DNA from 3 places in the Paraburkholderia kururiensis genome. Region 1 is predicted to be linked to each of the others. Evidence: predicted binding sites of a transcription regulator. Region 1 holds the regulator's gene; each other region holds the start of a gene.
The links. The regulator LexA, encoded in region 1, represses DNA repair genes until DNA is damaged. The targets are predictions, from matches to a motif close to ACTGTATNNNNATACAGT.

Region 1 (10,195 bases):
GGTCTTTGCTCGGCGCACTGCCGGGGCAGCCCCAGCCGTCGCAGAAGGCTTTCGAGACGTCGCTTGCCGGTACGCTCGAGCGTTTCGATGCGAGCCAGCCCGTGTTCGTGGAAGCGGAGAGCCGGCGCATCGGCACCGTCTCGCTGCCCGAGAACCTGCTGAGCGGCATCCACGGGGGCACCTGCATCGAAGTGCAGGCGACGCGCGAGGACCGCGTCGCGTTCCTGCTGCAGGACTACGCGCATCTGTTCGACGCGCCGGAGCAGTTCAAGACGCAGCTCGCCAAGCTGGTCGGGCTGCATAGCCACGAGCAGGTGCGGCACTGGCATGAACTGATCGACAGCGGCGCGCGCGCCGAGCTGTTCGGCGAATTGATCGAGCGGCATTACGATCCGGCGTACCGGCGCAGCAGCCAGCAGCATTTCGGCAACCTCGCGCACGCGCTGTGTTTCGAGTTCCGGCCGAATGCCGCCGACAGCGTCGCGCAGGCGAGGGCGCTGCTCGAGCGGCTGGGCGGGCACGAACGTGCGGCGCCCGATGCCTTGCAGGAGCCCGCGCATCACCCGGCCGCACAGCCATGAAGGGCGGCCAAACCGCATAGCACGCCATAGCGGGGTCGATAGCGGCCCAAAGCGATAGCGGCCCCAAGCATTCCAGCGCGCAAGCGCCTCGAGTTTTCAAACTGACACATCCAACGACGATACCCATGAACACCACACGCCACACGTCCGCGCCGCCCGCAGCGGGATGGATGATCTTCCTGCTGATTGCCGTCGCGGGCCTCTTCTACGTGAAGTGGTTTCCGTACTACCACCGCGCCTTCACAGCCGCGGAGACGCATTCCATCGGCAAGTCGATCCTGATGGGTACGGCAGCGAGCCCGCCCGCGCCGACGCTTCAGGCCGCGCTCGACTATGCCTGGGCCTACGGCAAGGCCATCTGGCAGGCCATGGTGCTCGGTCTGCTCCTCGGCTCCGCGGTGCAGGCGCTCGTGCCGGCGCAGTGGGTCGCGCGCGTGCTGGGCCGCAACGGCTTTGGCAGCGTGGCGGCGGGCGGCTTGCTCGCCATCCCCGGCATGATGTGCACCTGCTGTGCCGCGCCCGTGGTGGCGGGCCTGCGCGCGCGTCACGCGTCGCCGGGCGGGGCCATCGCGTTCTGGCTCGGCAACTCGGTGCTCAATCCGGCGACGCTGGTTTTCATGGGCTTCGTGCTGGGCTGGCACTGGACGGCGCTGCGCCTCGTGCTTGGCGTGGCGCTCGTATTCGGGCTGGGCTGGTTCCTGAACCGGCTCGTGACGCCCCAGGAATCGCGCGCAGCCGACGAGCAACTCGCGCAAGTCGTGATGCAGCAGGCCGAAGGCAGCATGTTCGCGCGGTGGATGCGCATTCTCGGCCGCATGGCCGTGCGCCTCATACCTGAATACATCGTGCTGGTGCTGCTGCTCGGCGCCGCACGCGCGTGGCTCTTTCCGCACATCGGTCCGGAGATCGGCAACGGGCTGGTCTGGATTGTCGCCTTCGCCGTGGCCGGCATGCTGTTCGTGATTCCGACGGCGGGCGAGGTGCCGATCATCCAGGCCATGCTGTCGCTCGGCATGGGCGTGGGGCCGGCGGGCGCGCTCCTGATGACGCTGCCGCCCGTGAGCGTGCCGTCGCTCGCGATGCTGGCGCGTTCGTTCCGGCCCAGGGTGCTGGCGATCGTCGCGGTGACGGTGGTGCTCTTCGGCATCGCGGCCGGTCTCATTGCCATGGGACTCGGCTTCTAACCGCAGCCGAGGTGCCGGCCACCGGGCCGGTGAAGCGGTGTAGCATGCAACAACGGTGGGGTATGCGGCGCACATGACTGACCGCATGCGCGCCACCCGCCGCGCGCCGTGAGGGCGCGTGGCAGAAGCAAAGGAACCGGGGGCTCAGAATGGCGCAACAGAAAACGAATCCGAAACTCGAACAGGCGCTCACGCGCGGCGATCTGGCAATCCGCCAGGCCAATTCCGCACGCGCGACGGCGGTGCTGCGCGCGCTCGGCAAGATGATCGTGGAGGCGTCGGCGACGATCGGCGTGGAAGCGCACACGTCGGTGCCGGACGGCGACCGCATTTACGATCCCGCGAACGGCCTGTGGCCGCAGCAACTGCTGGTCTCGCTCGACGGTCCCGTCGAGGAAACGGATCCTGAGGAACTGCGCGCGGTGCGTCTGCTTGCCGATACGGCGGCCACCGTGTTCCGCGTGGAATGGCATCGCGCGGATGGGAAGATGGGGCGGCAGGACGGCGGCCCGTTCGCGACGGTCGCGTTCATTACCGACGTCGAGATTCCCTGGAGCGACGACGAGGACTGAGTGTCTTGCTGAAAAGAGAGACGCCGCTATGGTAGCGGCGTCTCTGCTTTAATCGATGGCTCTTGACCGATGACATCATCCGCACGCGGTCACGCCCATCGCATCGTCTAGCGCATCATGCGCCGGCGGAACAGCACCGCCGATATCGCGAACGTCACCACCACGTAAGCCGCGAGCACGCCCACGTGCAGCGCTGCATTCTCTATCGGCCGGCCCAGCATGGCGGGGCGTACCAGCGCGACCGCATGCGCGAGCGGCAGCAGCAGCGTCACCTGCTGCGCCGCGGCGGGCAACTGCGTGATGGGGAAGAACACGCCGGAGAGCAGCAGCATCGGCGTGAGCACCAGCGTCTGATAGAACATGAAGAAGTCGTACGAGGGCGCAAGCGCCGTCACGATCATCGCGAGGCTCGCAAACGCGAGGCCCGCGAGGGCAATGACCGGCAGCGCCAGCAGCATCGACGGAAAGCTCGCGTAGCCGAGCGCCGCGGCCACGATCATGATGGCCGTGCCCGAGAGCAGGGCCTTGCTTGCCGCCCACACGATCTCGCCGAGCACCACGTCGCCGAGCGTGAGCGGCGTGTGCATGATCGCTTCCCACGTGCGCTGCACGTGCATGCGCGAGAAGCTCGAGTACATCGACTCGAAGCTCGCCGACATCATCACGCTCGACCCCACCGTGCCGGCCGCGAGAAATGCGATGTACGAGACGCCGTCCACGTGCCCGACCATCAGCCCGAGCCCGAACCCTAGCCCGAACAGATAGATCATCGGATCGGCCAGATTGCCGAACATCGAGGCCAGCGCGAGCTTCTGCCAGACGAGGTAGTTACGTCGCCAGACGGCGATCCAGTTCGTGGCGTTGGAGGGCAGCGCCGCAATGCGTTCGCGCATGGGAGCGGGCCGGCCGGGGGTATCGTAGGTGCGTGCGTCCATGTCGTGCCGTCGGTTTTTCGTGTTCGTTCAGTCCTGCATCTCGCGCCCCGTGAGGCGCAGGAACACGTCTTCGAGATTGGCCGGCCGGTGCAGATAGCGCAACTGCGGCCGGTGCTTGATCCGATCGAGCGTGGCCTGCGGATCGGTCACGTAGCAAAAGAGCGTCTCGCCGCTGATCTCCGTGCGCGTGGCGAGCGGCGCGAGTTCGTCGCGCAGGGCCGCTGGGTCGGGTCCGTAAATCTCGATCACGTCGCAGCCGATCTCGGACTGGATCAGATCGTTGGGTGCGCCCTCGGCGATCTTGCGGCCTTCCTCGATCACACACAGCCGGTCGCAGAGTCGCTCGGCTTCTTCCATGAAGTGCGTGGTGAGCAGAATCGTCTTGCCGCGTGCGAGCAACGAGCGTAGCCGCTCCCAGATCAGATGACGCGCCTGCGGATCGAGGCCCGTGGTGGGCTCGTCCATGATGAGCACGTCGGGGTCGTTGACGAGCGCCCGTGCGAGCGTGAGCCGCCGGCGCATGCCGCCCGAGAGTTCGTTGACGCGGGCTTCGGCCTTGCTCTCGAGTCGTGCGAATTCGAGCAGCGCAGGCACGAGCGCACGCGTATGCGCCGCCGACTGACCGAAATAGCGGCCGAACACGAGCAGATTCTCACGCACGGTGAAATCGGGATCGAGGTTGTCGAACTGCGGTACGACGCCCACCCGTGCGCGGGCAAAGCGTGCGCGCGAAGGCACGGGTTCTCCGCACAGGCGGATCGTGCCGGCGTCGGGCGAGGAGATGCCGAGCAGCATCTTCAACGTGGTGGTCTTGCCTGCGCCATTGGGGCCGAGTAGCCCGAAGCACTCGCCGGGACGGACATGGAACGACAGGCCGTCGACTACCTTCTTCTCGCCGTAGCGTTTTTCTACCTGTTCGAATTCGATGGCGGCGGACATGGAAACTCGTGTTCGTGTACCAGGAAACCACACCGGTCACGCGATGCACGGCGTGACCCGAATGCGGAGAGGAGGGAGGCAAGGCGGCCTATTCTAGTGCATCGCTGCATTTGCGTTGGGCGCGGGATCTCTGTCGCGGCAAGCATTTGCGCGCTGCGGCATGGTGCTGAAAACGGTTACGGGCGTGCCACAGGGGGCCAGCGCACACCTGGCGTTTTCCAGGCCTTGCAAGCGGAATTGCGGCGCACCATGATGAAAGCACATTCAAACCGCAGGGAAGGCGGATCGGAGAAACCTCATGGCGAGCTACAAGAAAATCCTGCTGTGCTACGACGGCTCGCGCGAAGGCCGCAAGGCGCTGCGCTGCGGCGCCGAACTGGCACTGGACCTGAAAGCGGAAACCCATCTGCTTTCTGTGGTGGACATGCGTTCCAGCATTGCACAGAGCGCGGGCCTGTTGACCGACGTCGCTTGCGGTCGCTTCGAAGAGACCGCGCGGCAGATTCTCCAGGAGGGAGTGGACTGGCTGACCGAGCACGGTGTGAAGGCACAGGGCCATTTCGCGTTTGGACACCCCATCGACGAAATCGCGAATCTGGCCAATGAATTGCAAGCCGACCTCGTCGTCGTGGGGCACCGGTGCCGCACGGGTCTCTCGCGATGGTGGATGGGCGCAGGCAACACCCAACTGCTGGATCGCGTGTCGTGCAGCATCCTGGTCGCGTGTTCGTCTTCGGCCGAGCAGAAGGAGGAGGCCGCAGCGGCCTAGTCACGCGCAGTTCGCGGACGACCGACCGCGCGAGCCGGAGGGCTTATCCGTTGAGGTCCACGGCAGACAGCTTCCATGAGAAGAGGCCGTCGCGGCGCAGGATGGCGGCATACCGCGTATCGCCAACGCCATGCTGATAGGTCACGACGAACTCGTTGAGGCCGCGGTATCCAGCCGTGGTCTGGGGTGGCTGAGGCGGGGCCGTCTGCGCCTCGGGTGGCGTCTGCGGAGTGGCGGGCGCGGTGGGCGTCTGGGTGGTCGGGGGCCCAGAGGGGGCGGAGGATGCAGACGGCGCAGTTGATGCGGTGCCTTCAGCCTCACCGCCCGTCGTTCCTCCGGACGGGCCCACAGGGGGAGGCCGTTCGCCGGGTTGCCCGCGCGGCGGCATGCCATTGAGAATCGCCGCGACACCGTCGGGCGTCGCGTACGCATCCACCAGCGGACCAATCAGCGCGGCACCGATCATCGCGCCGATCACGGCGAACGGATTGCCGTGCTTTTGCGCGTCGATGCGCCGCATCAGCAACTCGGTCACCTGTTGTTTGAGGCTCACGCGCAGGGCCGGATAGTCGACATAGGCGTTGACCGTTTCGGCGTCGCGCGCGTCCGCCGCACGCTTGAGCCGATCGAGCACGATGTAAGGCGACGCGTAGGCGTAACCCAGCACCGCTACCACAAGCAGCACGACGGCCGCGATAGCGAGCCGCCGCGTAGCGTGCTGTCCCGGCCCGTTCACGCGCCCGCGCCCTGTTCGGCGATGCAATGGTCGATCATGCGGCACACCGCCTCGAACGTGCCCACCATGATGAGGCGCGACGGCCCGTGATAGACGCGCACCGGGGCACGGCGAGCCGGCTCGCTGTGCACGCCGGCGTTGAGCGAGACGCGGGCGAACGCCGGTTGTGCCGACGGCAGGGCGGGCAGCGATTGGGTTTCATTGCCGAAGAGCGGTGCTGTCCGGGGGGCCGACACAGTGTCTACGGCGGACGCGACCGGGATGCAGGGCACCAGCGTGCGCAGATGACGAAGGCGGCCGAACTGGCGGAAGGGCAGCAGGCGGGCAAGACGTTCCATGAATCTCTCCAGGCGGCGTTCAGACGTTCAGAATTCGGTCGGGCGGATGAGGCCCACCGCAATGCCTTCCAGTGCGAAATCCGCACTGCCGGCTTCCACAAAGATGTTCTCGTAGTCCGGGTTTTCGGCGATCAGCTCGATGCCGTTCGGCCGGCGCTTCAGGCGCTTCACCGTGACGTCGTCACCCAGCCGCGCCACGATGATCTGGCCGTCTTTCGCCTCGGTGCGCTTTTGCACGGCGAGCAAGTCGCCGTCGAAGATGCCCGCGTCGCGCATGGAAAGACCGCGCACTTTCAACAGATAGTCCGGCTTGCTCGAAAAGAGCGCGGGGTCGCAGGCGTAGTGCTGCGAAATATGTTCCTGCGCGAGGATCGGGCTACCCGCGGCCACGCGTCCGATGAGCGGCAACGAAAGCTGCATGAGGCTGGAGTGCGGCAACGTGAACTGATGCGGCATGTCGTCGATGCCCGGCAGCAGCCGGATGCCGCGCGATGCGCCCGCCGCCAGTTCGATGACCCCTTTGCGCGCCAGCGCCCGCAGGTGCTCCTCCGCCGAGTTGGCCGAACTGAACCCCAGTTCCGCGGCGATCTCGGCGCGCGTGGGCGGAAACCCCGTGCGCTCGATGGCCCGGCGAATCAGATCGAAAACCTGCTGCTGTCGTGCGGTGAGTTTGGTCATGGCGCCACTGTATGGATAGACAGGTGACTGTATTTTTATACAGTGTCCGGCACTTTTCAAGCGTTACTTGAAGTTCGCGGCACGAGCCTGTGCCACAACGCCGCATTGCGCTGCGATGACAGCCGAAAACACGCCGCAGCGCCCCATCCCGCCGTCGTTACCACTTTTCCGTATTAAAAAATGAAGAAGGATTATTTTTAATCATGAAGGGGTCTCATTAGACTGGCTCGCATTACCCGGAGCGTCCGCCAAACCCGCTTTGCGGCACGGCGCCACCGCTACGCGACACAAAAGGAGAAAACCGATGCAAGACCACACGACGGGGTTCGGCAGGACACGCGCCTCCGCACCGGCTGCCACGCGCAAGGCAAAACACTGGATCGCCGCATTCGGTCTCGGCCTTGCCGCGGTGCTGGGCGCGCCGGGGGGCGTCACGACGGCGCACGCCGACACCACGCTCCTCAACGTTTCCTACGACCCCACGCGCGAACTGTACCAGGACGTCAACCAGGCGTTCGCGAAGGAGTGGAAGGCGAAGACCGGGGAGACGGTGACCTTCAAGCAGTCGCACGGCGGGTCGGGCGCACAGGCGCGTTCCGTGATCGACGGGCTTCAGGCCGACGTGGTGACCCTCGCGCTCGCGTACGACATCGACGCCATCGCGAACAAGGGGCTCATCGACAAAGGCTGGCAGAAGCGCCTGCCCGACAACGCCTCGCCGTACACGTCGACCATCGTGTTCCTCGTGCGCAAGGGCAATCCGAAGCACATCAAGGATTGGGACGATCTCGTAAAACCGGGCGTGTCGATCGTCACGCCGAATCCGAAGACCTCGGGCGGCGCGCGCTGGAACTACCTCGCGGCGTGGGCCTACGCGCTGCACCAGCCGGGTGGCAACGAGCAGAAGGCGAAGGACTTCATCGCGAAGCTCTACCGCAACGCCGGCGTGCTCGATTCCGGCGCCCGCGGCGCGACGACGAGCTTCGTGCAGCGTGGCATCGGGGACGTGCTGATCGCCTGGGAAAACGAAGCGTTCCTGTCGCTCAAGGAGTTCGGCCCCGAGAAGTTCGAGATCGTGGTGCCCTCGGTGAGTATCCTGGCCGAGCCGCCCGTGGCGGTAGTGGACAAGGTCGTGGACCGGCACGGCACGCGCAAGGTCGCGGAGGCCTACCTGAACTTCCTCTATAGCGAAGAGGGCCAGGAGATTGCAGCGCGCAACTTCTATCGCCCGCGTTCGACGAAGGTGCCCGCCGAACTCACGCAGAAGTTTCCGAAGCTGAAGCTCTATACCGTGGACGACACCTTCGGCGGCTGGACGAACGCACAGAAGACGCACTTCGCCGATGGCGGCGTATTCGATTCGATCTACCAGCCGCAGTAACGGCGGCTTATCAAGCAGCAAAGCGGAAGCAACACGGCGGGAGCAGCACGGCAGAACGCCGATACGGCATCGAAAGAGCGCCGTGCAATATCACCGCATCACGCGTGTCACGATAAAAGCGACCGGCAGATCGCGGCGACGGGAACGGCAGCACGGCGTGGGCATGACCGGCCGCGCGCGCTGCCGGCCTCGCCGACCGCATGACCGGACGTCGATGTAACCCTGAAGAACCCTGACAGAGCATTGGCATGACGACGTTCACCTTCCGCAAACCGGCGGCGTTGCCCGGTTTTGGCGTGACGCTTGGTATTACGGTGGCGTATCTGAGCCTCGTGGTGCTGATTCCGCTCGCCGCCACGTTTCTCAAGACGGCCACGCTCGATTGGGCGCAGTTCGTGCATGCGGTTACCTCGCCGCGCGTGCTCGCCTCGTACCGGCTCACCTTTTTCGCCGCGCTGGGCGGTGCCGCGATCAACGCCGTGTTCGGCTTCCTCGTGGCGTGGGTGCTCGTGCGCTACACGTTTCCGCTTAAACGCGTCGTCGATGCGGTGGTCGACCTGCCGTTTGCGCTGCCCACGTCGGTGGCCGGCATTTCGCTTGCCGCCATTTACTCGGGCAACGGCTGGATCGGTCAATTTCTCGTACCGCTCGGCATCAAGATCGCGTTCACGCCACTTGGCGTGCTGGTCGCGCTCACGTTCATCGGACTGCCGTTCGTCGTGCGCACCGTGCAGCCGGTGCTCGAAGACTTCGAGCGCGAACAGGAGGAAGCGGCCGCGTGCCTTGGCGCCTCACGCTGGCTCACGTTCCGGCGCGTGGTTTTGCCCGCGGTGCTTCCCGCGCTGTTGACCGGTTTTGCGCTCGCGTTCGCACGCGCGCTCGGCGAGTACGGCTCGGTGATCTTCATTGCGGGCAACGTGCCGATGAAGTCCGAGATCACGTCGCTGCTCATCATCACGAAGCTCGAGCAGTACGACTATGCCGGCGCCACAGCGCTCGCGGTGGTGATGCTCGTGGTGTCGTTCCTCATGCTGCTGCTCATCAATTCGCTGCAGTGGTATCTGCAACGGCGCACGAGTCGCAGCGCCTCGGCGGCGTCGGCGGGGCCGGGCACGATACCGGAGCTGGGCGCCGCGTCGCACGCGACGGGAGGTGCGCAATGAGCGGCAACAGTAGAGCGGCATCCGCCGCGAACGGAGGGCACGGCGCCGTGGCCGCGCGTCGTCCGGACCCTGTCACCGAATCGCGCCTCGTGCGCTGGACGCTCACCGCGATCGCGCTCGCCTTTCTCGGGCTCTTTCTCGTCGTGCCGCTTGCGGCGGTGTTCTACGAGGCGCTGAGAAAGGGCATCGGTGTCTATTTCGAATCGCTCGCCGACCCGGACGCGCTCGCCGCCATCCGCCTCACGCTCACCACGGCCGCCATCGCGGTGCCGCTCAATCTCGCCTTCGGACTGGCGGCGTCGTGGGCCATCGCGAAGTTCGAGTTCAAGGGCAAGGCGCTGCTGACCACGCTGATCGACCTGCCGTTCTCGGTTTCGCCCGTCATTTCGGGGCTCATCTACGTGCTGATGTTCGGCGCGCAAGGCTGGTTTGGCCCCTGGCTGCAGGACCACGACGTGCAGATCATCTTCGCCGTGCCGGGCATCGTGCTCGCGACGATCTTCGTCACGTTTCCGTTCGTCGCACGCGAGCTGATTCCGCTCATGCAGGCGCAAGGCAACGACGAGGAAGAAGCGGCCCACGTGCTGGGTGCCTCGGGCTGGCAGATCTTTCGGCGCGTCACGCTGCCCAACATCCGCTGGGGGCTGCTGTATGGCGTGATTCTGTGCAACGCGCGGGCGATGGGCGAGTTTGGCGCCGTGTCCGTGGTGTCGGGACACATTCGTGGTCAGACCGACACCATGCCGCTGCACGTGGAAATTCTCTACAACGAGTACAACTTCGCAGCGGCGTTCGCAGTGGCTTCGCTGCTCGCGTTGCTCGCGCTCGTCACGCTCGGTCTCAAGCTGCTCGCGGAGCGGCACATGTCGGCCGAACAGGAGGCGGCGCGCGGCGCGGTGCATGCCGGCGCGTCTGCGCT
Region 2 (10,195 bases), 490 kb from region 1:
TCTGGCGCGCCGATTCCACCACTGCGTCGGTAACGAGTTCGTCCGCAACGGGCGTGGGTTGGACCACGAGCGTGGCCAGCTTTTCGGCGTGAGCCGCGGGCATGGCCACACTCAATGACGCGGCGAGCGCCCACGTCGCCCACAACGGAGCCACTCCATTGCGGGCGCGGTCTCCCTGTGTCGGGCCGCTGCGCTGCGCGCGCACAGCGTGTGCCGTTTGCGCAGACATTCCCGTTGGTCTCGACGCGTGTTCTTGATGTTCATTGTTCATGGTGTGGCAACCATCGATGATGCAGATGCTGGTTTGCAGCCGATGTGCACCGTGAGCGCCATCTGCCGCACGTTCAATCTTCGACCTGCGTTTCCTGCTACTTTTGATTCACCTCAACGCCCGCTTCGTGCGCGAAGCGTTCCGGCGCACCGGTACAATGCCGACGCACTGTCAGCAGCAAAGCCGCATCGGGCCGAACCCTGGCCAGCGCGAACCACGTAGCTGCTCGTTGCAGTGACAGGACCGCAGAAGGGCACCACCTGGGACCGCTGGGAGTCCGCCAGGACTCATCTCGCGCGCCTTTCGATATGCGAAAATATAATATATATTTTTATATATTGTTAGTCAATGATGACCGGACAGGACGTCATGAAAAAGATGCAAGCCTCCATACCGACACAGGCGCTCACCGGGCTGCGCAAGTCCGCGGCGCAATGCAGCGCGCTGCTCAAGGCCATGGCGCACGAAGACCGTCTGCTGCTGCTCTGCCAGTTGACGGAAGGCGAGTTCAACGTCGGAGAGCTCGAAGAGCGGGTTGGTCTGCATCAGCCCAGTCTGTCGCAGCAACTGGGCGTTCTGCGCGAGGAAGGCCTGATCGCGGCGCGGCGCGACGGAAAGTACATGTATTACAGCCTCGCGAACCCGGCAGTCGTCTCCATTATGGAAACGCTTGCCGAGTTGTACTGCGGACGCCCGGCGCGCAAGACGAGTTCGGGCTCACGCAGCTAGCGACGCAACGCCCAGGCGTTGGCGCGCCGCCTTCGCGGCACCTCATTCGCTTCTCCCCGCAATGCCGCCATACCGGCACGACAGCCGCGCTCACCAGCCGAGTTCTTCCTGCTGGTTTTCGAACGTGCGCAGCTTGTCGAGCTGCGCTTTGGTCAGCACCGCTTCCATGCGCTTGTGAGCCTCTGCCGACGAGTCGATCATCTTTTGACGGATACCGTCGATCGCCTTGTACGCGTCGTCGATTGCAGCGGCGTCGCGTTTGGGCGCGTCGTAGAGATCCCGCAGTTTCGCCTGCTGGTCCATCATGCTGCCCATCAGCGCCCAATGCGTCTTGCGCGTTTCGTCCTGTATCTGGTGGATTTTCCCGCGCTGTTCGTCCGTCAGAATTCAGGCCGCCTGTCCACGCGTCGGACATCATCATGCCCGGGCCCATGCCGTAACCGTAGCCGCGCATCATGCCGCCGCCCGCACCGTAGCCCATCATGCCGCCGCCATAGCCCGGCCCCCGACCACCCATCATGCCGGCCCCCCATCCGTAGCCGCTTCGGCCGCATGGCGTCTGCGGCGCGGCGTCCTGTCGCGAGGTGGATTGCGCAAGCGCGCTTCCTCCCAGCATTGCCGCGAGTGCGACGCCGGCAAGGCCAAAAGCAGCGCGTTTCAGGTACGAAGCAGTAGACATGGTCATCTCCATTCGATGGGTGGGCCGCGAGGCCAGGAGCGCATCTGAGCCGAGTCTGGAAACAGCGGCGATGACCCCGTTGACCCACGTCAACGGGTATCCGCTGAGCGTGGCGTCGCGGCACGGCGCATTGACCGGCGAGCGGTGAACCGGGCGGCGACGCCTTGCGAGGCCAGCTGCCTTTTTCCCGCGGCGCGGCTGGAATTCCCGCATCGCTGCCGGCTTATCGTTGCGCTATGCTTGGCGAATGAATGCCAGCCCCCCCTTTGCCCGCTACGCGGCCCCGGGGAGCTGGGGCAGATCTCACCTGACACGCGCGGGGCTCCATGGAAAACATCGGACATGAGACGCCCGAGGGGCAGGCCGGCGCGTTGCCGCTGGACACTGCGCGCCTTGCCCAGATGGTCGACAGTCCGCAGGCCCTGCTGCATCTGTTGAGCGTCGTGTTGAACCTCGTTCGCGAGTCCGCGTATCTCATCCACGAGGACGGGCGCTTTCTCTACGTCAACGACGAAGCCTGCCGCTCGCTCGGCTACGACCGCGAACAGGCGCTCACGCTGCGCGTCATGGACGTCGATTCCCAGTGGACCGAGGCGCGCTGGCGCGAGGCCTGGAACGAGTTGCGCGCGAAGGGCTGGCTCGTCGTCGAATCGACCCATCGGCGCAAGGACGGCGTGAGCGTGCCCGTCGAGATCACCGCGAGCTACTTCGAGCACGGCGGGCGTGCCTACAACCTCGCGCTCGTGCGCGACATCACCGAACGCAGGCAGGCCGAAGTGCTGGCGCTCGCGCAGCGCGAACTCGAAGCGCAGTTCCGGCGGCTTGCGGAAAGCACGCCCGACATCATCTGCCGCTACGACGGGCAATGCCGGCTCGTCTACGCGAATTCGGGTCTTGCCGCGATCATCGGCCGGCCTGTGCACGACATGCTGGGCGCGACGCCCACCCAGCACATCGACGATCCGCAGTTCGCCGCTTACGAGGCCGCCATCGCGGCAACACTGGCGACGGGCGAGTCACGCACGCTCGAATTCGTGTTCGGCGCACACGGGCGCGAGGTGCGCTATCACCACGTCCGCATTACCGCAGAACGCGGGCCGCGCGAGGAGATTACGGGCGTGCTCGCCATCGGGCGCGACATCACCCAGCGCCGCAACGCGGAAGAGCGGCTCCATGCGAGCGAGCAGGCGTTTCGCGCGCTCGTCGAGCATTCGCCCGACTACATCGCGCGCTACGACCTCGCGTTCCGGCGCGTCTATGCCAACCCGGCGCTGCTTGCACTGCTCCCGCCCGGCGAAGTTCGCGCGAGGGGTGTGGAGGCCATCGAGACGTCGCCCATCACGGACATTCCCGGCTACGTGGAGCAACTGCGGCACGTCGTGGAAACAGGCACGGAATGGGTGGACGAGGTGCGGTTTCGCAATCGCGAGGGCGAGCTGCGCTGGGGCCATTTGCGGATGGTTCCCGAGTTCGCGCCCGACGGCAGCGTGGCCACCGTGCTCGCCATCTGCCGCGACATCGACGGACTTAAGCGCAGCGAGGAGCGCTTTCGCACGCTGGCCGAGAACTTCCCGGATCCGCTCCTCCGCTTCGATAGCGAATGCCGTTATCTCTACGTGAATCCGCGTGTGTCGGCGACGATCGGCGCTTCGCAGGACGCGTTCGTCGGCCGCCGGATCAGCGAGATGAGCGCGGACGTCAACGGCGTCCAGGTACGCATGCTGGAGGACGGCATCCGCGAGGTGTTCGCCACCGGCGAGGCGCGCGGGCTCGAAACGCGCTGGGCCGTGAACGGCGTCTGGCGAATCTACGAAGCGCGCCACATTCCCGAAAAGAACGCGGAGGGCAAGGTGGTGAGCGTGCTCGCCGTGGCGCGCGACATCACGCCGCTGAGAACAGCCGAACTCGCAGCGCGTGCGAGCGAGGCCGCATTTCGCACGCTGGCCGAAAACGCGCCGGAGATGATCGTGCGTTACGACCGCAACGGTCGGCATGCTTACGTGAACCCGCGGTTCGAAGCGGTGTGCGGGGTATCGGCCGAGGACGCGCTCGGCAAGACGCCCGCCGAACTGCCGGGCACGGCCATGCCCGAACTGCCGGCCATCACGACGACGCTCGAAGAGGTCATGGCAAGCGGCGTCGGCAAGCGGTTCGACCTCACATGGGAGCGCGACGGCAAGCCTGTCGGCTGGCACGTGAGCGCCGTGCCCGAGCGCGACGCGGGCGGCGAGATACGCGGCGCACTCACCATCTGGACTGACATCACGGACCGGCTGTGCGTCGAGCGGCAGCTGCGCGATTCGTATGCCTTGCTGCAGGAACTCACGTCGCGGCGCGAAACCGCCCGCGAAGAAGAGCGCAAGCGCATTGCACGCGAACTGCACGACGAACTGGGGCAGCACCTGACCGCGTTGCGCCTCGGCGTGTCGGCGCTGCGGCTCGAATTTGCGCCGCACCATCCCGTGCTCGCCGAGCGTTGCCAATACCTGCTCGGACTCGCCGACGACACCATCGGGGTCGTGCGCAACGCCGTGGCCTCGCTGCGGCCCGCGGCGCTCGACGCGGGCATTGTCGCCGCGCTCGAATGGCTCGCGGCCGAGCTTGCGCGCGATGGCCGCATCCGTTGCAGGCTGCGCGTGCCCGACGACAGCTTCGTGCTCAACGAGGCACTGGCCGTCGCGCTCTTTCGCATCGTGCAGGAGGCGCTCACGAACGTGGTGCGGCACGCGTCGGCGGCGCAGGTCACGATCTCGCTCACGCAGGTGGAAGACGACTGGGTGCTGGAAGTGCGCGACGACGGCCGCGGCTTCGATTCCAGGACCGTGCGCGAGCAGTCGTTCGGCCTCGTCGGCATGCGCGAGCGCGCGCTGATGCTGGGCGGCGAGATATCCATCGCGAGCGCGCCGGGCTGCGGCACCTCCGTTGCCGTACGCATTCCGATGGACGGTGCACAGCGCATCCGGCGCACGGACTGAACGCACCGTGCGGCTGATGGGGCGTGGCCGGCGTGCATCGGCGGGCGCCGTTAAACTGACGAAATCGCTTACGTCCTGCCGCAAGCTCCCGTCTTGAATCCTTCCGCCGACCTCGTCGTTGCGCGCCCCGAAGGCCTGTATTGCCCAGTGGGCGATTTTTATATCGATCCGTGGCGCCCCGTTCCGCGGGCCGTCATTACCCACGCCCACGCCGATCATGCGCGGGCGGGGCACGGCCATTACCTCGCGTCGGCGGCCGGTGCCGGCGTGCTGCTCGCGCGGCTGCCCGGCATCAGCCTGCAAGCGGTGGCGTATGGCGAGCGGCTCGCCATCAACGGCGTGACGGTGTCGCTGCATCCGGCCGGCCACGTGCTCGGCGCGGCCCAGGTGCGGCTCGAATATCGCGGCCACGTGTGGGTGGTCTCCGGCGACTACAAGCTCGAAGTCGATCCCACCTGCGACGCCTTCGAACCCGTGCGGTGCGACACCTTCATCACCGAATCCACCTTCGGCCTGCCCGTGTACCGATGGGAACCCGCGCACAGCGTGTTCGAAGGCATCGATTCATGGTGGCGCCACAACGCGGCGCAGGAGCGGGCGTCGGTGCTGTTCTGCTATTCGTTCGGCAAGGCGCAGCGCATTCTGGCGGGCATCGATGCCGCCATCGGTCCCATCTTCTGTCACGGCGCGATCGAACCGCTCAACGGCGCGTATCGCGCGGCGGGCGTGGCCTTGCCCGAGACGCGGCTCACGGCCGACGTGCCGCCGAAGGCGCGCGACGTGTACAAGGGCGCGCTCGTCGTTGCGCCGCCGTCGGCACAAGGCAGCGCGTGGCTGCGTCGCTTCGGGAATTACAGCGACGCCTTCGCGTCGGGCTGGATGCGGCTGCGCGGCACGCGTCGCCGGCGCGGCGTGGACCGCGGCTTCGTTCTTTCCGATCACGCGGACTGGCCCGGGCTTCTGAGCGCGATTGCCGCGACGGGCGCGGAACGCGTCATCGTCACGCACGGGCATATCGAGCCGCTCGTGCGCTGGCTGCGCGAGACTGGGCTCGAAGCCGAAGCGTTCGCGACCGAATACGGCGGCGACGCGGTGGAAGCGGATGCGGCGGCGCAGTCGCCCGATGCCGCGGCGGCGGGTGGATCGTTCGAATCGCTCGCACGAAAAGAGGCGGCATCGCGACATGATGCGGACGCGGACGATAGCGCGAAGGACAGGGAGCGCCCGGACACAGGCGATGACGCGGACACCGCAGGAGACCCCTCGTCATGAGGCGCTTCGCTGCGCTCTACACGGCGCTCGACGCCACCACGTCCACGCGCGACAAGCTCGATGCGCTCATCGCGTACTTCCGCACGGTGCCGCCCGAAGACGCGGCTTGGGCCTCGTACTTCCTCGCGGGCGGCAAGCCGCGGCAATCGGTGCCCACACGCTTGCTTGTCGAAATCGCGCGCGAGCGTGCGGGCCTGCCCGAATGGCTCTTCGACGAGTCGTACGAGGTCGTGGGCGACCTCGCCGAAACCATCGCGCACGTCCTGCCGCCCGTCGGGCGCACGACGGAGCTGGGCCTCGCGCAATGGATCGAGGACCGGCTGCTGCCCTTGCGCGGCGCCGCGCCCGAGACACTGCGCGAGCGGCTCACCGCGTGGTGGGACGAACTCGACTGGAGCGGTCGCTTTCTGCTCACCAAGCTGATTGGCGGCGGGTTCCGCGTGGGCGTGGCGCGGCAACTCGTGGTGCGTGCGTTGGCCGATGTGGCGGGCGTCGATCACAAGCTCATCGCGCAGCGCATGGTCGGCTGGACGGATTCGCGTCAGACGCCGGACGCCGCGCGTTATCTGCGCCTCGTCGCCCCCGCGTTGCAGGCGAGCACCCACGACGGCGACGCGCATGCCGCGCACGAGCCGTTGCGCGCGGACCTCGCGACGCAGGTGCATGCGGGCGACGCGGGCTTGCCGTATCCGTTCTTCCTCGCGCATCCGTTGCAGGACGAACCGTCGTCGCTCGGTGCGCGGGGCGACTGGCTTGTCGAATGGAAGTGGGACGGCATTCGCGCGCAACTCGTCAAGCGCGCGGGATGCGTGTGGCTGTGGTCGCGCGGCGAGGATCTGATTACAGACCGCTTTCCCGAGATCGAGGCGCTGGGCCGCGCGCTGCCGGACGGCTACGTGATCGACGGCGAAATCCTCGCCTGGGCGCCCGGCGCCGCCGTGCCGCTGCCGTTCGCGCAGTTGCAGCCGCGCATTACGCGCAAGACGCTCACGAAGAAGGTGCTGGCCGATTATCCGGCCACCTTCGTAGCCTACGACCTGCTCGAAGCGCAAGGCGAAGACCTGCGGACGACGCCGCTCGAAGCGCGTCGCGCGTGGCTCGAAAGGCTCGCGTGGCCCGACGTGCTGGGGGCGTCTGCGGCGGCCGAAGTCGCCGCGCGGCCGCTGCGGCTGTCGCCGCTCGTCACGGCGGCCGAAGCGCCGGACTGGAGCGCGCTCGCCGCGCTGCGCGAGGAGAGTCGCGAGCGCGGCGTGGAAGGGCTAATGCTGAAGGGGCGCGAGTCGCTGTACGGCGTGGGGCGCACGAAGACGGCGGGCGCGTGGTGGAAATGGAAGATCGATCCCTACGCGGTGGATGCGGTGCTCCTCTACGCCCAGCCGGGACACGGCCGGCGCGCGAGCCTTTACACGGACTTCACCTTCGCCGTGTGGGACGAGGCCGGCGGCGTGCGCACGCTGGTGCCCTTCGCGAAGGCCTATTCAGGCCTCACGGATGCGGAGATGCGCGAGGTGGATGCCATCGTGCGCAAGACGACGGTCGAGAAGTTCGGCCCGGTGCGCAGCCTGCGACCCACGCTCGTGTTCGAAATCGGCTTCGAAGGTATTCAGGCGAGCGGGCGGCACAAGTCGGGCGTGGCCGTGCGGTTCCCGCGCATGCTGCGCTGGCGTACGGACAAAAGCATTGAAGACGCCGATACGCTCGCTACGCTGAAGGGCTTTATCAAGGGCTAGAACAGGCGCGTCGAGGGTCGCGATGCGTGCCCTGTTTATGCCGGCAGCGCGGTTTTCCCTTCCCCGTCAAAACCTCTTTTCCTTCCTTCTTCGATACTGTATAAATATACAGGTGTTGGCGTGGTTTCCGGTATCCGGTTCCCGCCGCCGGTGACAGTTCCGCCTTGCCCGGTTTGTGCCGGGAGGGCGGCGTATCCCCTTTTGAAAGAGCATCACACGAATCATGGCTGCAGCACTCCATGCCACGAGCGCCTTGCCCTCCCGGCTGCGCAGCCGGGTGTGGCAAGGGGACCAGCTTGCCGGGGCAACCGCGGGCGTCGTGTCGAGCGGGTACGCCGCTCTCGATGCGCTGCTGCCCGGCGAAGGCTGGCCTGCCGGCAGCCTGACCGAGCTGCTGGTGGAGCACGGCGGCATCGGCGAAATGCGGCTCGTCGCGCCGGCGCTGAAGACCCTCACGGCGCGCGACGGTAAGCACGTCGTGTTGGTCGCGCCGCCCTGGCAGCCCTATGCGTGCGCGCTGAAGGCGTGGGGCATCGCACTCGAACGCGTGGTCTGGGTGCGCGCGCGCGAAGACGAAGCGCCCTGGGCTGCCGAGCAGGTTTTGAAGCAGGAGGGCATGGGCGCGGTGCTGGTGTGGCTTGCGAAAGCGCGTCCGGATGCGGTGCGTCGGCTGCAGGTCGTGGCGCAGGATTCGCGCGCGCTCGCTTTCCTCGTGCGGCCGGCGCACGCGCGCAGCCAGTCTTCGGCGGCGCCGCTGCGCATCGCATGCGAGCCGGTGCTGCCGCCCGATGCCGACACCATCGACCGGCATCGCTGGCTTCAGGAAGCGGCGGTGTCGGTGGACGTTTTCAAGCGGCGCGGGCCGCCTCTCGCCCGGCCGCTCTCCGTCACGTTGCCGTTGCAGGCCGGATTGCTGCCGTCGCCGCAGTCCCAGTCCGGCCATCAACGCCAATGGCACGAGAGCAATCATGTTGTGGATCGCAGTTACCTTGCCCCTGTTGCCGCTGGAGGCGGTGAAGCCGCCTCTGGCGCTCCCGCGGCAGCCCGAATACCCGGACGCTCCGCGCAACCGGCATGAGGCCGGCGCGCTGCTTGCCGAAAGCGGTGCCGCGAGCCATGCGGCTATCGCTGGAATCGTTCGGGACGCCGAAACGGTCGGAGCGGCCGCCGCCGTCTCCGCTCGCCCGCCTTCGCCGAACGCGCCGTCGGCGCAGTCCGGCACCGATGCCGCGAACGTGCGCTGTCATGCGCTCGCCGATCATGTGCGCATCCTGATTCCCGATCTGGATGCGCACCGGTTAGGCGTGCGTGCGGGCAACACGCGTTCGCATGCGCTCGCGCTGGCGCCGCAGATCGCGATGCTCACGCCCGACCCGGCGCGCGAGAAAGCGGCGCTCGAAGCGCTGGCGCTGGCGCTGCTCGCCTTTACGCCGAACGTGGCGTTTGCCGAAGGTCATACGCTGCTGCTGGAGGTGGGCGCGGGATTGCGTCTTTTCGGCGGCCTGCGCGTATTGTTCTCGCGAGTCGCCTCGACCGTGGAGACGCTGGGGCACACCGCACGCTTCGCCTGTGCCCCCACGGCGTGGGGCGCCTGGCTGCTGGCCGCGGCGCGTGCCGAGCGGGCGGGGCGGCGCTGGCGCGTGGTCAAGCAGGCGACGCTGGCGCGCACGCTCGATACGCTGCCGGTTTCGCTCTTGCCCTTCGCCGCCGAACATGGCGACGTGTTCGAGCAGATCGGCTGCACGACCCTCGCCGATCTGCGCCGTCTGCCGCGCGCGGGCATCGTGCGCCGCTTCGGCGACGACGTGCTCACGCTGCTCGCGCAAGCCTTCGGCGAGCATCCCGATCCGCGCGAATACTTCCAGGCGCCGGCTTCGTTTCACGCGCAGCTGGAACTGCAGGCGCGCGTCGATAGCGCCGAAGCCTTGCTGTTTGCGGCGCGCCGGCTCGTCGTGCAACTGGCCGGCTGGCTGGGCGCCCATCACGCGGCCTTGCGCAAGTTCGAACTGCGGCTCGAACACGAGCTGGCCTCGCGCCATGCGCCGCGCACGTCGGTGCTGAGGCTTGGCTGGGCGGTGCCTTCGCGCGATGCCGATCACCTCATCTGGCTGCTGCGCGAAAAGCTCAATCAGACGGCGCTGGCTGCACCGGTGATCGGCCTGAAACTCGTCGCCGACGAAGTGAGCGAATACGCCGCGCCCAGCGGCACGCTCTTTCCCATGCCGGAGGCGTCGGACGAATCCATGGCGCGTCTGATGGAGCGGCTCGGCGCGCGGCTCGGCGCACAGAACGTACTGCAGCTTTCGACCCACGAAGATCATCGCCCCGAGCGGGCGATGCAGGCCGCCGCTTATCGCGAGCCCGCAGCGGGACGCCGCAAGCCGTCGCGTGCGAAAAAGCCGGCCGCCCAAGAGGCTGGCGCCGCGCAACAACCGCCGCTTCAGGCCGTGCTCGATCTGCCCGAGAGCCCACTGCCCTCGCAGCCGCGTCCGGTATGGATGCTCGAACGGCCGCTGCGGCTCGTGGTGCGCGACGAGCG
Region 3 (10,195 bases), 3.2 Mb from region 1:
CGACAGGTTCATGGCCATTCGCGCCAAAGGTGTCTCGCCCGCCGCGCCGCGAGGTAGCGCTCCCACGCACCGCCCGCATTCCGAACTGCCCTCTCGACCGACCATGACAGCCACCCTGATCGACGGACTCGCCCTTTCCAAGACCCTGCGCGCCGACGTAGCCACGCGCGCCGCCGCGCTCACCGCCCGCGGCCATCAGCCGGGCCTCGCGGTCGTCCTCGTGGGCGACAATCCGGCGAGCGAAGTCTATGTGCGCAACAAGGTGAAGGCCTGCGAAGACAACGGCCTTTTCTCGTCCTACGACCGCTACCCCGCCACGTTCACCGAGGCGGAGCTGCTCGCACGCATCAACGAACTCAATCGCGACCCGAAGATCCACGGCATTCTCGTGCAGCTGCCGCTGCCCGCGCACATCGACAGTCACAAGGTGATCGAGGCGATCGCGCCCGAGAAGGACGTGGACGGCTTTCACGTCGCGAACGCCGGTGCGCTGATGACGGGCAAGCCGCTCTTTCGTCCGTGCACGCCGTATGGCGTGATGAAGATGTTCGAGGCTTACGGCATTGCGCTTGCGGGCGCGAACGCGGTGGTGATCGGCCGCTCGAACATCGTCGGCAAGCCGATGGCGCTGCTGCTGCTCGAAGCCGGCGCCACGGTCACGATCTGCCACAGCAAGACCCGCGACCTGGCTGCGCATACGCGCGAGGCGGACGTAGTGGTCGCCGCGGTCGGCAAGCGCAACATTCTCACTGCCGACATGGTGAAGCCCGGCGCTGCAGTGATCGACGTGGGCATGAATCGCGACGACGCCGGCAAGCTGTGCGGCGACGTCGATTTCGCAGGCGTGAAGGAAGTGGCGGGCCACATCACGCCGGTGCCGGGCGGCGTGGGCCCCATGACGATCACGATGCTGCTCGTCAATACGATCGAAGCCGCCGAGCGCGCTGCGGCACGCTGACCCTACCGCGCCGCGGCGTCCCTCACCATCCCACCGGCGGCATCGCCGAACTCTGCCGCCTCGTCCAGCGCTGCGACCTCCCCGGCCTCGCCTTCGCCGGTCATCGCTTCCAGCACGGCACGGCGTCGCACGGCGCGCTCCGTGCGCGCCCGCATCCACTTGAGCGCCGGCCGCTCCACACCGTGCCAGGAAAGCGCCGCGCACGCCAGAATGAACGGCGCGGCGATCAGCACCGCTGTCAGATGGTCCAGATGCGGCGCGAGGTTGGCCACGCACTGCTGCACCACGAACCCGTAGAGATAGATGCCATACGAGTAGTCGTTGCGGGGCACGAGGCGGCGCAACATGGGCGTGGTCGCCATCCACAGCACGCCGTAGATGAAGGCGAGATAGAACAGCGGCTGCGCAACCTCCGAGCGATGCAGCGCCAGATAGAGCGCGACGAGCGCCAGCGCGATCCGTCCATCGAGCCGCACCGCCGCACGCCACGCGTAGAGCAGCATGCCGAACATGAAGAACAGCTCGGGCCAGAACGAGTAGCCGCCGGCCTTCACCGAAAAATCGCGCATGCCGATGTGAAACGGATGAACGTGGATGCGCAGAACGAACCCGAGCAGTCCGATCGCCACCGCCACCAGCATGCCGCGCCGCGACGTAAGCAACCCGAGCGTGCCGGTCACCAGAACGATCAGATAACAGCGCACCTCGATGGGCAACGTCCAGAGCGGCGCGCAGATGTCGTGCGCGAAGCGGTTGTGTTCGAACACGCCCGGCAGCACCCAGCCCTCCTTCATCACGATGGTCCGGAAGTTGTCGAGATTGATCCACGTGGCGCGCAGGCTGAAGTACGTGGACAACGGCAGCGTCGTGAAGAGCGGGCCGAGCACCAGCACGACCACGAGCGACCCCACGGCCACCGCGGGCCAGATTCGCGCCACGCGAAGCGCCGTGAAGCGGATCGCCGAGCGTTGCCGCACGAAGCTCGCCGTCACGAGCATGCCGCTCATGAGGAAGAACGCATACACGCCGAGCGCGCCGAACGAATCGAAGCCCAGAGCCGCAGTGGCCGGGTCGCTTGCGCCGTCGCCTGTCTGCATCAGAAACGAATGGCAGTAGACCACCGCCACGGCGGCGACAAGGCGCACGAGATCGAAATTGTTGCCGCGGCGCAGTGCGCCGGGCGGGGTCCCGCGTGCAAGGGCGTGCGAAAGCAAGGTCATGGCGGCGGCATCCGTAGGCAAGCGGGCGTCGGCAAACAGGTGCGGCGCAAGCGTCGATCTTCCGGCGTACCCTTCTGGCCCGACACATCAAAAGCGCAGCAACTTCGCGGCCGACACCGCGGCGAGCCTGCATGATGGGCCGCGCCCCGGCGGAAAACTGTTCGCTCACCCACGATCCGATACCCATTGCCGCACGACGGGCCAGACGCGCTTGCAGGCCAGTGCCGCTGCCTCACGCGGACCGGGCGCTCCGCCCGAGCATGGCGGGACAACTTCTGCTACCGTGCACAGAGCCTCGGCGTCCGGGTTGGAAAGCGCCCGCCGTGCCCCAATAATGTCGATATCCGGATGCGCATGGCGGGCCCCGACACGCCGCCGCGGCTTCGGGCGAGCCGCACGCCAGCCTGCACCCGTGATCCTTTTGCCCAGACACCGCGACAGACAGGAAGCACCATGTCCACTACCTCATCGACACACAACAATCCGCTTCTCGACTTCTCCGATCTGCCGCGCTTCGGCGACATCCGCCCCGAGCACGTCACGCCCGCGCTCGACGTGCTGCTCGCCAACGCGAACGCCGCCGTGGAACGCGCGAGCCTGCCGGCCACGCCGGCGTCGTGGACCGACGTCGTGGAGCCGGTGGAGCGCGCCACCGAACCGCTCTCGCGTGCGTGGGGCGTGATCGGCCACCTCAATGCCGTGGCCGATACGCCCGAGCTGCGCGCCGTGTACGGCGAGAACCTGCCGCGCGTGACCGAATTCTGGTCGAGCGTCGGCCAGAACCTCGCGCTCTACGAGAAGTACAAGGCCATCGCGGCGAGCGGCGATTTCGCGCTGCTCTCGGGCGAGCGCCGCAAGATTCTGGACAACGCGCTACGCGACTTCCGCCTGTCGGGCGCCGAGCTGCCCGAAGACCAGAAGCCGCGCTTCGCCGAATTGCAGGAACGCCAGGCTGCGCTCTCAAAGGCCTTCTCGGACCACGTGCTCGATTCCACCAACGCTTACGCCTACATCGCGACCGAGGAGTCGCAGCTTGCCGGCCTGCCCGAAGACGCAATTGCGGCGGCCCGCGAAGCCGCCGAAAAGGACGGCAAGAGCGGCTGGAAATTCACGCTGCACTTTCCGTCCTACTTCCCGGTCATGCAATACGCCGAGAACCGCGCGATGCGCGAGACGATGTATCGCGCCTACGTGACGCGCGCCTCGGAACTGGGGCCCGTGTACGGCGGCGGCAAGCCCGAGTGGGACAACACGGAGAACATCGCCGAACAACTGGCCTTGCGCGCGGAAGAAGCGAAGATGCTCGGCTACCGCAACTTCGCCGAGGTGTCGCTCGCGCCGAAGATGGCCGACTCGCCCGAACAGGTCATGAGCTTCCTCGAAGACCTCGCAAAGCGCGCGCGCCCGCACGCGGAACGCGACTGGAAGGAACTGCGCGAGTTCGCGGCCAACGAGCTGGGCCTCGCCGCGCTCGAACCCTGGGACATCGCGTTCGCCGGCGAACGTCTGCGCCAGAAGCGCTATTCGTTTTCGGAAAACGAGGTCAAGCAGTACTTTCCGGAAGACGTCGTGCTCAAAGGCCTCTTCAAGGTCACGGAAACGCTCTTCGGCGTGAAGATTCGCCGCGACGAAGCCGCCGTCTGGCATCCGGACGTGCGCTTTTTCCGCGTCGAAAACCCGGACGGCACGCTCGTCGCGCAGTTCTATCTCGACCTCTACGCGCGCGAAGGCAAACGCGGTGGCGCGTGGATGGACGACGCACGCACGCGCCGTCGCCGTGGCCACAACGACGTGCAGACACCGGTGGCCTACCTCACCTGCAACTTCTCGGCGCCGGTGGGCGGCAAGCCCGCGTGCTTCACGCACGACGAAGTCATCACGCTCTTCCACGAATTCGGTCACGGGCTGCATCACATGCTCACGCGCGTGGACGAACTGGGCGTGTCGGGCATCAACGGCGTGGAGTGGGATGCGGTCGAACTGCCGTCGCAATTCATGGAGAACTTCTGCTGGGAGTGGGACGTGCTCTCGGACATGACGCAGCACGTCGATACCGCCGCGCCGCTGCCGCGCGACCTGTTCGACAAGATGCTCGCCGCGAAGAACTTCCAGAGCGGGCTCGGCACGTTGCGGCAGATCGTGTTCTCGATGTTCGACATGGCGCTGCACGTCGACTTCGACGCGGCCGGCACGAAGAGCGCGAACGACCTCGCGCGCGAGATCAACGAGCGCTTCCACGTCATCGCGCAGGCGCCGTTCTCGCGCTGGCCCAACACGTTCAGCCACATCTTCGCGGGCGGCTATGCGGCGGGCTACTACAGCTACAAATGGGCCGAAGTGCTGTCGGCCGATGCATATGCCGCGTTCGAGGAAGCCGCGCAGAACGCGAGCGGCAGCGTGCTCGACGCGGCCACGGGCACGCGCTATCGCCGCGAGATTCTGGAGGTGGGCGGAAGCCGCCCCGCCATGGAATCGTTCAAGGCGTTCCGCGGCCGCGAGCCGAGCATCGACGCGCTGCTGCGCCACAACGGCATGACGGAGACGACGGCGCACTGATACGTCCTCGGGCCGTGACCGCGGCGCTTTATGGCCGCGGCAGATGAGCAAACAAATAAGCACGCAAAAGAGCGCGCGGCGGGCACCTCCCGCCGCGCGCTCTTTTGTGGGCGTCTTGCCGCGACCCGAGTGCGCCGTTTGAAAGCAGGCATCACCGATGCAGCCGGAAATCGGTCTCGTGCGGCCGTCCTTCAAGAGCAAGCGTTGCGCGCGCAGCGGGCATGCGGCTCACCACCTTGCCGCGCCTCACCACCGCGAGCCGCGTCGCACGCAGGCGGATCGCTTCGACAGGATCGCGCGCGTCGAGCACCACGCAGTTCGCCTCGCAGCCCGGCGCGATGCCATACCCTTCGAGACCCAGGATGCGCGCCGGATTCACCGTGACCATGTCGAACGCGGCGCGCATGGCGTCCTGGCCCGTCATCTGCGCGACGTGCAGGCCCATGTGCGCCACTTCCAGCATGTCGCCGGAGCCGAGGCTGTACCACGGGTCCATCACGCAGTCGTGCCCGAACGCCACGTCGATGCCGGCTGCCGCGAGTTCCGGCACGCGCGTCATGCCGCGCCGCTTCGGGTAGGTGTCGGAGCGACCCTGCAGCGTGATGTTGATGAGCGGATTCGCGATGGCCGCCACGCCCGCCTCGCGCATGAGCGGCAGCAGCTTGCTCACGTAGTAGTTGTCCATGGAATGCATCGACGTGAGGTGCGATCCGGCCACGCGTCCATGCAGACCCAGGCGGTGCGTCTGCGCCGCGAGCGTTTCGATGTGGCGCGAGAGCGGATCGTCGGACTCGTCGCAGTGCATGTCCACGCGCAGCCCCTGCTGCGCCGCGAACTCGCACAGCAGCCGCACGGATTCCGCGCCGTCGGCCATCGTGCGCTCGAAATGCGGGATACCGCCCACCACGTCCACGCCCATCGCGATGGCGCGCTTGAGGTTGTCGAACGCGCCGGGGCTGCGCAGCAGGCCGTCCTGCGGAAAGGCCACGAGCTGCAGGTCCAGATACGGCGCCACGCGCCGCTTCACTTCGAGCAGCGCCTCGACCGCAAGCAGCCGGCTGTCGCAGACGTCCACGTGGCTGCGGATGGCGAGCAGCCCGCGCGCCACGGCCCAGTCGCAATATTCAAGCGCGCGTTCGACGAGCGCTTCCTGCGTCAGCTGAGGCTTGAGTTCGCCCCACAGCGCGATGCCCTCCAGCAGCGTGCCGGATGCGTTCACGCGCGGCAAACCGTAGGAGAGCGTGGCGTCCATGTGGAAATGCGCGTCCACGAACGGCGGGCTCACGAGCGAGCCTGCCGCATCAATCTCCTCGCGCGCCGTGGCCGCAAGCCGCGGCTCCACGGCGGCAATGCGGTTGCCTTCGATACCGATGTCGACGGTTTCGCCTTGGGCGTCGTTGCGCGACGCGAACATGCCGGGCAACACGGCGCGGCGGATGATGAGGTCCATGAGCGGCTCCTGAGTGTCCGTCGATTCTATCGGTGACAGAAAGCGCGTGGGAGGTGCCGCGCGTCGCTGCGAAGCCTCCGCTGCGCCGGCACGTTCGCGCGTTCCGAGCGACCGTCGACGTTGTACTAACATGCATCGCCATGGACACGCTCGAACTGCAACCCGGCACGCTCTGGCCCGCCCTGCTGAGGCAAACGGAGCACGCGCTGCGATGCCAGGCGCTGCGCCCGATCCAGACCACCGAGACTTCGATCGAGGACCACGGCGTGCGTTTCGTCGTGCGGCAGGTATCGAGCCTCGCGCTCAAGGCGCGCGCTCGCGAGGCGCAATCCGCAGCCCACACGGCAACGGGCGCGGCCTTCAACCCTTTCCTGCCCTACGACGCCGATCTGTTCGTCGCGAGCATCTCACCCACGCACGTAGCGCTGCTCAACAAGTTCAACGTCATCGACCACCATCTGCTGATCGTCACGCGCGCCTTCGAGCGCCAGGAAGCGTTGCTCGATCGCGCCGACTTCACGGCGCTCGCGGCCTGCATGGCGGAGTTCGACGGCCTCGCCTTCTACAACGGCGGCGCCGAAGCGGGCGCGAGCCAGCCGCACAAGCATCTGCAGATGGTGCCGCTCGCGCCTCACGGCAGCACAGGCGGCAGCGTGCCGATGGAAGCCGTGTGGCGCGACGTGCCGCCGACCTGCGGCATACCGCAGACGGTTCCGGCGCTGCCGTTTCGCCATGCGTTCTGCCGGCTCGACGTGCCTGTCGACGCCGCCGACGGCACCGAGCCCGCCGCGCGCAGGCACGAAGCCGCACAGACGCTCGAAAGCGCCTATCGGGCGCTGCTGCAAGCGGCAGGACGAGGCGCCATCGAAGCGCACGAAGACGGGTTGCAACGGGCGCCGTACAACCTGCTCGTTACGCGCCGCTGGATGCTGCTCGTGCCACGCGCCGCCGAGTGCGTGGAGGGCGTGTCGGTCAACGCGCTGGGCTTCGCCGGATCGCTGTTCGTGCGCGACGCAGCACAAATGAACGTGGTGAAAAGCCTGGGGCCGATGAAGGTGCTGGAGCGGGTGACGCTGCAATGAGCGCCCGTACTGCGTCGAGTACTGCATGCGGCGTCTCGCGAATAACCGAAAGCAGGCACGGGTAACGGCCTGACGGTGCCCGCGCGGATGCCGCGAGGACGCCGACAGAACGCCGCCCAATGCGCCGAGGCCGCGAGGTTGCCAGGTATGCGGCAAAGCGTTGCGTGGCACGACGCAACAGGCGCTCTGCCCGCCTGCGCGAGTGGAGGCATCACGACACCAGTGACTTCGCCACGGCATCAGCCGGTTCAAGTCACATGCCCCGATCAGGCTCGTGCCCTTGCCCCTCTTCGTCGTCATCCGCTTCGTCGGCGTGGGCCAGCGGAACGTCTTCGCCATCTTCGTCGAACAACGTGAACTGCCCGCGCAGCGTCGCATCGTCCTCTTCCAGCCGTACGCCCACGCCCAGCAACCGCACTGGCTGATTACGTCGCGCAAAGCCCTTTTCGAGCAGCGCGAGCAGCGTCGGCAGATGGGTCGCTTCACCCACGCACTCCACCGTCGTGCGCTGGAAATCGGCAAAGCGGATCTTCACGAACAGCTTGCGCACCGCCGCGGCGGCTCCGGCACGTTCGATGCGGGCGTCCAGCTGCTCCGTGAGGCGCCGCAGTTCGGCTGCGCACTCGTCCAGGGTTTGGAGATCGATCACGTAAGTCGTCTCTACACTCACGGACTTGCGCTCGCGGTCCGCGCGCACCGGCCGCTCGTCGATGCCGCGCGCGAGTTCGTAGAGCCGCTGGCCGAACACGCCGAAGTGGCGGTGCAGATCGACGAGCGGCCACTCGCGCAGTTGCGCGCAGGTGGCGAGGCCGAGCTTTTCGAGCTTCGCCGCCGTCACCTTGCCCACGCCATGAATCTTGCGCACCGGCAATGCAGCCACGAAGGCGTCCACCTCGTGCGGACGCACTACGAAAAGCCCGTCCGGCTTGTTCCAGTCCGAGGCGATTTTCGCGATGAACTTGCTGGGCGCCACGCCGGCCGACACCGTCACGCCCACCGTCTCGCGCACGCGCTCGCGAATCTCCTTTGCGATGAGCGTGGCGCTGCCCTTGCAGCGGTCGGAATGGGTGACGTCGAGGTAGGCCTCGTCGAGCGAAAGCGGTTCGACGTCGGCCGTGTAGTCGTGGTAGATGGCCATGATCTGGCGCGACGCGATGCGGTACTTCTCCATGGCCGAGGGCAGGATCAACAGGTCCGGGCACTTGCGCATGGCGAGCGCGGACGACATGGCCGAATGCACGCCGAAGCGCCGCGCCTCGTAGTTGCAGGTGGCAATCACGCCGCGCTGGTCGGGCCGCCCGCCCACGGCGAGCGGACGCCCGCGCAGCGAGGGGTCGTCGCGCATTTCAACCGACGCGTAAAAGCAGTCGCAGTCGCAGTGAATGATCTTGCGGGCTGAAAAGTCAGCCGACGCGGACGGCATGGGTCGGGCGGCATCTGTCACGTTGGAGGTGACCGTACTGTACAAAAACACAGTATGGTTTTCAAGCGTGCAGTGCCGCAGCCGTTTCGCGCGCCGACGGCGCGCTCGCCGCCGGTGCGCCATCGCCTCAGAGCGAGTGGCCGACGCTCGCGCCCCTGGCGCCTCGGCTTCCGGCTTCCGCTTCCACGAGCGAGGGCTCCGGCTCACCGGCCTCCAACGCGCCGCGATCGAGCACGGCGCGGGCGCGGTCCATGTCGATCGCCTTCTCCCAGCGCGCCACGACCACCGTGGCCACGCCGTTGCCGATCAGGTTCGTGACGGCGCGCGCCTCGTTGAGGAAGCGGTCCACGCCCAGCAGCAGCACGAGGCCGGAAACAGGAATGCTGCGCATCGAGGCCAGCGTCGCCGCGAGCGCGACGAACCCCGCGCCCGCCACGCCCGCCGATCCCTTCGACGTGAGCAGCAGCACCGCGAGCACGAGCAGCTGGTCCCCAAGGCTCAGGTGAATGTTCATGGCCTGCGCGACGAAGATGGCCGCCATCGTGAGGTAGATCGCGGTGCCGTCGGCATTGAAGGTGTAGCCCGTGGGCAGCACCATGCCCACCACGGGGCGCGCGCAGCCGAGCTTCTCCAGCTTGATGAGCATCTGGGGCAACACCGCCTCCGTGGAGGCGGTGCCGAAGGTCACGAATATTTCGTCCTTGATGTAGCGAAGAAACTTCCATAACGACAGCCCGCACAGCCGCATGGCGATACCCAGCACGATCACGACGAACGCAATCGAGGTGACGTAGAGGCACAGCATCAGTTCGCCGAACGAGGCCAGCGTGCCGATGCCGTACTTCCCCACCGTGAACGCCATGCCGCCGAACGCGCCGATGGGCGCCACCCACATGACGATGCGCACCACGCCGAACATCGCCTGCAGGAACATATCGAGCATGTCGACGAAAGGCGCGGCGCGCGGACCCAGTCGCGCAAGCGAGACGGCAAGCAGCACCGAAAAGAAGATGACGGGCAGCATCTCGCCGTTGGCGAAGGCGCCCACCACGCTGTTGGGCACGATGCTCATGAAGAAGTCGAGCATGCCGTGCTGATGCGCGGCGTGCGTGTAGCTCGCGATGGCCGCGCTGTCGATGTGCGCAGGGTCGACGTTCATACCGCGCCCCGGCTGCACCACGTTGACGACGACGAGACCGATGCCGAGCGCGAGCGTCGACGCCATCTCGAAGTAGACGATCGCCTTCATGCCCACGCGCCCCGCAGCGTGAATGTCCGTCATGCGCGCGATGCCCACCACCACCGAGGCAAAGATGATCGGTGCGAGCAGCATCCGGATCAGCCGGATGAACAGGTCGCCGAGCGGCTTGACCTGTGTGCCGACGTCGGGAAAGAAGTGACCTACGGCCACCCCGGCGACGATGCCGATCAGCACCTGAACGTAAAGCCGCGAAAGATACTTCCGAATGGTTGCAACCCGCATGACTGTCTCCTGTGCGTGGCGAA

Region 2: imuA (translesion DNA synthesis-associated protein ImuA) is a predicted target of LexA. The motif match lies at 7,752-7,769, and genes of this name have one in related genera.
Region 3: dinB (DNA polymerase IV) is a predicted target of LexA. The motif match lies at 8,726-8,743, and genes of this name have one in related genera.

Annotation. Positions count from the first base shown of each region.
Region 1 is NZ_CP139965.1:2,574,760-2,584,954, reverse strand. It holds gene mnmH (tRNA 2-selenouridine(34) synthase MnmH) at 1-581, shown strand, start outside; gene U0042_RS11580 (permease) at 707-1,765, shown strand; gene U0042_RS11575 (hypothetical protein) at 1,915-2,337, shown strand; gene U0042_RS11570 (ABC transporter permease) at 2,445-3,272, opposite strand; gene nodI (nodulation factor ABC transporter ATP-binding protein NodI) at 3,300-4,211, opposite strand; gene U0042_RS11560 (universal stress protein) at 4,510-4,980, shown strand; gene U0042_RS11555 (DUF2939 domain-containing protein) at 5,024-5,716, opposite strand; gene U0042_RS11550 (hypothetical protein) at 5,713-6,054, opposite strand; gene lexA (transcriptional repressor LexA) at 6,082-6,732, opposite strand; gene U0042_RS11540 (sulfate ABC transporter substrate-binding protein) at 7,037-8,113, shown strand; gene cysT (sulfate ABC transporter permease subunit CysT) at 8,362-9,276, shown strand; gene cysW (sulfate ABC transporter permease subunit CysW) at 9,273-10,195, shown strand, end outside.
Region 2 is NZ_CP139965.1:3,063,478-3,073,672, reverse strand. It holds gene U0042_RS13630 (efflux RND transporter periplasmic adaptor subunit) at 1-103, opposite strand, end outside; gene U0042_RS13625 (ArsR/SmtB family transcription factor) at 641-1,000, shown strand; partial or broken gene U0042_RS13620 (Spy/CpxP family protein refolding chaperone) at 1,091-1,691, opposite strand; gene U0042_RS13615 (hypothetical protein) at 1,678-1,827, shown strand; gene U0042_RS13610 (PAS domain S-box protein) at 2,006-4,654, shown strand; gene U0042_RS13605 (ligase-associated DNA damage response exonuclease) at 4,748-5,926, shown strand; gene U0042_RS13600 (ATP-dependent DNA ligase) at 5,923-7,656, shown strand; gene imuA (translesion DNA synthesis-associated protein ImuA) at 7,880-8,734, shown strand; gene U0042_RS13590 (Y-family DNA polymerase) at 8,625-10,195, shown strand, end outside.
Region 3 is NZ_CP139965.1:5,802,602-5,812,796, reverse strand. It holds gene folD (bifunctional methylenetetrahydrofolate dehydrogenase/methenyltetrahydrofolate cyclohydrolase FolD) at 104-958, shown strand; gene U0042_RS26060 (acyltransferase family protein) at 961-2,178, opposite strand; gene U0042_RS26055 (M3 family metallopeptidase) at 2,632-4,734, shown strand; gene U0042_RS26050 (amidohydrolase family protein) at 4,886-6,184, opposite strand; gene U0042_RS26045 (ATP adenylyltransferase family protein) at 6,325-7,266, shown strand; gene dinB (DNA polymerase IV) at 7,520-8,689, opposite strand; gene dctA (C4-dicarboxylate transporter DctA) at 8,817-10,172, opposite strand.